Regions from separate parts of the Streptomyces sp. NPDC047525 genome, predicted to be linked through region 1. Evidence: riboswitches for the same ligand, from Rfam matches in the RefSeq annotation. Region 1 holds a riboswitch; each other region holds the start of a gene.
The links. Region 1 has a riboswitch for S-adenosylmethionine ahead of ABZ833_RS03055 (glutathione binding-like protein). Riboswitches for the same ligand answer to the same signal wherever they lie in the genome.
Positions count from the first base shown of each region.

Region 2: another riboswitch for S-adenosylmethionine. It lies ahead of thrC (threonine synthase); the one in region 1 lies ahead of ABZ833_RS03055 (glutathione binding-like protein).
Region 3: another riboswitch for S-adenosylmethionine. It lies ahead of ABZ833_RS13965 (aminotransferase class V-fold PLP-dependent enzyme); the one in region 1 lies ahead of ABZ833_RS03055 (glutathione binding-like protein).

Region 1 covers NZ_JBEYTL010000001.1:636,082-638,341, forward strand. Annotated here, with positions in the region: gene ABZ833_RS03050 (putative leader peptide) at 45-200, opposite strand; SAM riboswitch class IV at 448-592, shown strand; gene ABZ833_RS03055 (glutathione binding-like protein) at 854-1,648, shown strand; gene ABZ833_RS03060 (FAD-dependent oxidoreductase) at 1,567-2,260, opposite strand, start outside.
Region 2 covers NZ_JBEYTL010000030.1:31,139-33,398, forward strand. Annotated here, with positions in the region: gene ABZ833_RS43600 (glucosyl-3-phosphoglycerate synthase) at 1-760, opposite strand, end outside; SAM riboswitch class I at 929-1,063, shown strand; gene thrC (threonine synthase) at 1,057-2,260, shown strand, end outside.
Region 3 covers NZ_JBEYTL010000004.1:341,382-343,641, reverse strand. Annotated here, with positions in the region: gene trpD (anthranilate phosphoribosyltransferase) at 1-1,031, shown strand, start outside; SAM riboswitch class IV at 1,106-1,222, shown strand; gene ABZ833_RS13965 (aminotransferase class V-fold PLP-dependent enzyme) at 1,387-2,260, shown strand, end outside.

The DNA of each region.
Region 1 (2,260 bases):
ACACCGGCCCCTCGGCTCCGAGGGTGCGGCGGCGGGGTGACGGGTCAGGAACGACAGAGCGCGCCGGCGACGCGCTGGAGGTCGATGTGCGGCCGGGAGTACAGGTGCACCTGGCGGCTCGGGGCGATCGTGATGACACGCCGAGCGGACACGGGCGGCAGCAGGGATGACGTGGACGGCACGGCGGAGACTGCCGGCATGTCCGTCACCTCCGCTCGGCAAGCCAGGGCTTGACGTCGACACTCGTAAGCTGCTCGGGACGTTACGTGAGGTCGCAGCGGTGCGCAATGCCCGTCGATCATGGGCGTCCTCACATCGCCGTACGTGCCTCGTCGTCCCTCTCCGTCAAGGACAACCGCCGGGCCACGCCATCTGTTCCGCCTCCGCGCCGGGAGTTGCACGGCCTTCTTGACGGCGCCCTGTGCCCGGACCCAGACTTCCGGGGACGGTCACGATTGTCAGCGCCCGCCCGGCAGGCTCCCTGCACGAGCGGTTCATCGGCCCCGGCCCGCTGGCAGGCAACCCTTCCGCCGCGACGGGGTGCCCCGGGTGACGACCGGGTCCCGCCGTGGCGGCGGGGCAAGTGCGGCCCCGGTTGCAACGGGCCTCGACGGCAGGGCTGGTGGACATGTCCAGGGCGGTCGGTGAGAGGAAGAGCACCCAGCGGCCTCTCCTGACCGCGCCCCGGCCCCGCCCCCGCGTGTTGACCAGACGGCTGCACATCGACCTGCTGCGCGTGTGCAGCGCAGCGGCTCCAGCCGTCTGACGTCCACGCATCACTCTCTCCCTCCCCCTCCCCTGTGCCACCGTCGCCGTGCGCGCGGTCGGCGCCCTCTCACCTGCCTGGAGAGCCATGCCCGAGACCACGTCGCACCGTTCCCACCCTTCCCACCCGACTTCCCTCACGGATCCGGATCCGTGCTCCCCGCTCGAAACCGTCCCGGGCGGCAGCTGCCCCGCGCCGATCCGCAGCCGCATCGGCGCCGACCTGGCCGGCGGCTTCTACCCGGCGCCGCACCGCTATCACCTGTACCTCTCGGCCGGATGTCCGCGCTCCTTGCGCGTCTCGATCACCCTCGACCTGCTCGGACTCCGGGAGTCGGTCACCACGACGCTCCTGACCTCGCACACCCCTGCGGCGGCACTCGACTCACTGCACCGCTACTACGAGGCCACCGAGCACCACTTCGACGGCCCCTTGACCGTTCCCGCCCTGTGCGACCGCTGGAGCGGGCACGTCGTCAGCAACCACACGCCCGACATCCTGCGCGACCTCGCCTGCCGCCTCGCCGCGCACGGCAGCGGCCCTCTCCTGCGCCCATCGGCCCTGGCGGCGCACATCGACACCTGGCACGAACTCCTCGCGGGCCCCCTCACCGTCGAGACGCTGGACCGCCTCGACGGCCGGCTGGCCTCCCACCCGTACCTCGTGGGCGACGAACTCACCTCGGTGGACGTGGACTTGTGGGCCGCTCTCGTCCACCCCACTCCGGACGCGGCCGAGGCAGGCGACTCCCACCCCCACGTCCGCGCCTACGTCCGCCGCCTGCACGCCCATCCCGCCTTCTACGCCAACGGCCCTCTCCCCAAGGCCGCGAGCACCTCCCGCGCCGCCCGTTCCCCGCTCTCCACACCGCCGTTGAGGTAGCCCTGGCTGTGCGTGCTGGTGTGTTCGCCCGCGAAGTGGAGGCCGCCCTCCCGGCGTCCCGTGAAGCCCCAGTACCGGGTGTACTGGCCGGGGCGGTAGGAGGCGTAGGAGCCGCGGGCCCAGGGGTCGTCGACCCAGGAGTCCAGCCAGCCGCGGCCGTTGTACGCCTTCTTGAGGCCGGGGACGAGCGCGTCGAGGTGCCGCAGTGCCAGGTCCGTCACCGTGGCGGACGGCGCGGCGTGCGGGCGCTCGGCCGGGTAACTCGCGCCGCTCCAGCCGCCGGTGAACAGCGTGAGCAGACCTTCCGGTCCTGTCTGGTACGAAGAGGTGTCCCAGGAGCTGAACAGCGGGTTGTCGCTCATGATGCCGCCGCTGAATCCGTCGAACCGCGGGAATTGGCGGTCGAACTGGAACAGCAGCTTGGCATCCGTGCCCATGCCGTGGTTGTCGATGGCCTCGCGCTTGCGGGCGCTGAGGCCCGCGCCGTCCAGGTCGACGCGGCGCAGGGTGGTGAAGGGCAGGGCGAACACGACGCGGTCGGCGGTGACTTCCCCTCTGCGGCCGCCGAAGCGCAGCCGGTAGGTGCCGCCCGCGCGGCGTACGGCCGTGAGG
Region 2 (2,260 bases), on a different contig from region 1:
GGCCGAGCGCCTGCCCGTCCTGGTGCCGGTGCTTGCGCACGCCGACGTCGACCTGCGCGAGCGCGTCCAGGCCCACGGTGTGCAGCGCGTCCACGAGCAGGCCCAGCTCCACTCCGTAACCGACGGGGAACGGCAGCCGCTCAAGGAGTGACCTGCGCGCCGCGTACTCGCCGCCCAACGGCTGGACGAAACCGGCCAGTTGGGGCCAGTGCATGTTCAGCAGCGGGCGCGCCATCAGCTCGGTGACCCGGCCGCCCTGACCTGCGGCTGTGGCCAGCGGGCGGTCGTACATCGCCTTCACGAAGTCCACGTCGGGCTCGGTCAGGAGCGGGCCCACGATGCCGGTGACGAAGTCCGCGGAGAACTCCCTCAGGTCCGCGTCGACGAACGCGACGATGTCACCGCCGGTCACCAGGAGTGAGCGCCACAGGACCTCGCCCTTGCCGGGCACGGCCGGGATGCGCGGCAGGATCTCGTCCCGGTGCACGACCCGCGCGCCCGCCTCACGGGCGACCTCGGCCGTGCGGTCCCGGGAGCCGGAGTCGATCACCACGAGCTCGTCGACCAGGCAGGCCTCCTCGACCAGCTCCCGGCGGATCTCGGCGACGATCTCCCCGACCGTCTCCTCCTCGTCGAGCGCGGGCAGGACGACACTCACCGAGGCTCCCGACGCCCGTTTGGCGGCGACGAGTGCGCTGAGCGGACGGTCGGCAACGGACCAGGAACGCCTGGTCAGCCAGCGCTCGGCCTCTTCCAGCACGGGTTGCTCCTCCTGTGTGTGGCCTACATGTGATCCATCTCGCGGTTCGGACGACTATCTCAAGGGTCCAGGCCGTCGGTTACAGTCTTGAACAACGCGGATGACCATCGCATGTCGGGGGTCGACGCGTAACAAATGCCCTGGGCCCCTGAAGCCCCGGCGCCATACCGCTCATCCAGAGGGGCAGAGGGATACGGCCCGTTGAAGCCCCGGCAACCATCCCGCCGACCGCGCACGCGAGGTCTCGGTGGGGAAGGTGCCAATTCCGTCTCGTGACGAGATGCGTCACGGGGAAGATGAGGAGAAAGGGCCTCGCCTCCATGGCTGCGCAGACTGTCGCAACGAACGAAAACACCCCCTCCACGACGCCTTCCCACAGTGGGTCCGTGGACCTCGGCCCCGCATCGGGCCTTTCCTGCCGCGAGTGCGGCGAGCTGTACGCGCTCGGCCCGATCTTCGCCTGCGAGGCCTGTTTCGGCCCGCTCGAAGTCGCGTACGACCTGCCGACCGGTGACCCCGAGGCACTCCGGAAGCAGATCGAGTCCGGCCCCGACAACATCTGGCGTTACGCGCCCCTGCTGCCCGTCCCGGCGGACGTGGCGTCCAAGCCGAACATCAACCCCGGCTGGACCAAGCTCGTCAAGGCCGACAACCTCGCGCGTGAACTCGGCGTCGAGCAGGGCAAGTTGTTCGTCAAGGACGACTCCGGCAACCCGACGCACTCCTTCAAGGACCGTGTCGTGGCGCAGGCCATCGAGGCGGCGCGCGCGTTCGGCTTCACCACCCTCTCCTGCTCCTCCACCGGCAACCTCGCGGGCGCCGTCGGTGCCGCAGCGGCCCGCGCCGGCTTCCGCTCCTGCGTGTTCATCCCGCACGACCTGGAGCAGGGCAAGGTCGTCATGGCCGCGGTCTACGGCGGCGAGCTCGTCGGCATCGAGGGCAACTACGACGACGTGAACCGCTTCTGCTCCGAGCTCATCGGCGACCCGCTGGGCGAGGGCTGGGGCTTCGTGAACGTGAACCTGCGGCCGTACTACGGCGAGGGCTCCAAGACCCTCGCGTACGAGATCTGCGAGCAGCTGGGGTGGGTCCTTCCCGACCAGCTGGTCATCCCGATCGCCTCGGGCTCGCAGCTCACGAAGATCGACAAGGGGCTCAAGGAGCTCATCGCGCTCGGCCTCGTCGAGGACAAGCCGTACAAGATCTTCGGTGCGCAGGCCGAGGGCTGCTCGCCGGTGTCGACCGCCTTCAAGGCCGGGCACGACGTGGTCCGGCCGCAGAAGCCGGACACCATCGCCAAGTCGCTGGCCATCGGCAACCCCGCCGACGGGCCGTACGTCCTGGACATCGCGCGTCGCACGGGCGGTGCGGTGGAGGACGTGAACGACGAGCAGGTCGTCGACGCGATCAAGCTGCTCGCCCGGACCGAGGGGATCTTCGCGGAGACCGCCGGTGGTGTGACGGTCGGCGTCACGAAGAAGCTGATCGAGGCGGGGCTCA
Region 3 (2,260 bases), on a different contig from region 1:
CGGCGGCCCGTTCCTGGCCGGGTGTGCTGAACGGCCTGCTCGACGGGACCGACCAGAGCGCCGACGACACGGCCTGGGCGATGGACCGCATCATGCGGGGCGAGGCCACCGACGCGCAGATCGCCGGCTTCGTCGTGGCGCTGCGGGCCAAGGGCGAGACCGTGGAGGAGATCTCCGGCCTCGTCCGCACCATGTACGAGCACGCGAATGTGATCGAGGTGCCGGGGCGGACCGTCGACATCGTCGGCACGGGCGGTGACGGCGCCAAGACCGTCAACATCTCCACGATGTCCGCGATCGTCATCGCCGGCGCGGGCGCCAAGGTCGTCAAGCACGGCAACCGCGCCGCGTCGTCGGCCAGCGGCGCCTCCGACGTGCTGGAGAAGCTCGGCGTGAATCTCGAGCTCACCCCCCGGCGGGTCGTCGAGGTCGCGGAGGAGGCGGGGATCACCTTCTGCTTCGCGGTGAAGTTCCACCCGGCGCTGCGGTACGCGGGCGGTGCGCGCAGCCAGTTGGGGATCAGGACCGTGTTCAACCTCCTGGGTCCGCTCACCAACCCGGCCCGGGTGCGCTCTCAGGCCGTCGGCGTCGCCGACGCACGGATGGCGCCGATCGTGGCCGGGGTCTTCGCCGAGCGCGGGCACTCCTCCCTCGTGTTCCGCGGTGACGACGGCCTCGACGAGCTGACGACCACGGCGACCTCCCGGGTCTGGGTCGTGCGGGACGGCGCGGTGCGCGAGGAGTCCTTCGACCCGCGTGACGTCGGCATCGACCTCGTCCCCGTGGAGGCGCTGCGGGGCGCCGACGCCTCGTACAACGCCGAGGTGGCGCTGCGCCTCCTGGACGGCGAGACCGGGCCCGTGCGGGACGCGGTGCTGCTCAACTCGGCGGCGGCCCTGGTGGCCCTCTCGCCGGGCGAGGGGAGCCTCGTGGAGCAGATCCGCGCGGGCATCGCGCAGGCGGCCGAGTCGATCGACTCCGGGGCCGCGAAGAAGGCCCTTGAGCGCTGGGTGTCGGCCAGCAACAGGTGAATGTGGCGCACACCGCAGTCCGGATCCCGGACTGCGGTGGGCACCGGGAAGATCGTGTGGCAAGATGCTGCGCAGGTCATGAGTGACAGCGATTAGGCCCCGGCTCGCTGTCCGGCAACCCTCCGTCCGTGGCGGGGTGCCCCGGGTGAAGACCAGGCCGTGGACAGCAAGGTCCATGGCAAGCGCGGACCCCTGCGAACCCTGGGGTCCTGGTCCTCAAGGGAGCAGTCTCGTGAGCAAGCGAATGCGATAGGGCTTTCCGGCCCCTTTTCCGCACCCCCTTTTCTCTTCATCACTGCAGCGCCGTGACGGCGCCCTTGCAGTGAACTCGCCTGCCTTCCCACGGGAGTTCGCCATGTCCGCACGCACCGTCGCCACCACCACCGACTCCGCTGCCGCCTCCGCCGAGTCCGCCGACCCCTGCTGTGCCGCGCCGCTGCCGGTGCTCGGCCGTGACGTCACCGTGCCGCTCGTCACCGGCGGCGAGGTGACCTACGCGGCGCTCGACTACGCGGCGAGCGCCCCCGCGCTGCAGCGGGTGTGGGACGACGTGGCCGCGTACGCGCCGTACTACGGCAGCGTGCACCGCGGTGCCGGGTACCTCTCGCAGCTCTCCACCGACCTCTTCGAGAACAGCCGCGTCACCGTCGCCGAGTTCCTCGGCTGCCGCGAGGACGACCAGGTCGTCTTCACGCGCTCGACCACCGACTCGCTGGGCCTCCTCGCCGCGGCCCTCCCGGCCGACTGCCAGGTCTTCGTCTTCGAGACCGAGCACCACGCCTCGCTCCTGCCCTGGCGCGACGCCCGCGTGACGTACCTGAACGCGCCGCGCACCGCCGACCAGGCCGTCGCCACCCTGGAGCGCGCCCTCGCCGACCGCGACCCCTACGGGCCCGCCCTGGTCTGCGTGACCGGCGCGTCGAACGTCACCGGTGAGCTGTGGCCGGTCAAGGAGCTGGCCGCCGCGGCCCACGCGCACGGCGCCCGCATCGTCCTGGACGCCGCGCAGCTCGCGCCCCACCACCCGGTCTCCATCGACGAGCTCGACGTCGACTGGGTCGCGTTCTCCGGTCACAAGCTGTACGCGCCCTTCGGCTCGGGCGTCCTCGCGGGCCGCTCCGACTGGCTGCGGGCCGCCGAGCCGTACCTCGCGGGCGGCGGCGCGTCGCGGAAGGTCGCACGGCGCAGCGACGGCGGCGTGGACGTCGAGTGGCACGACACCGCCGCGC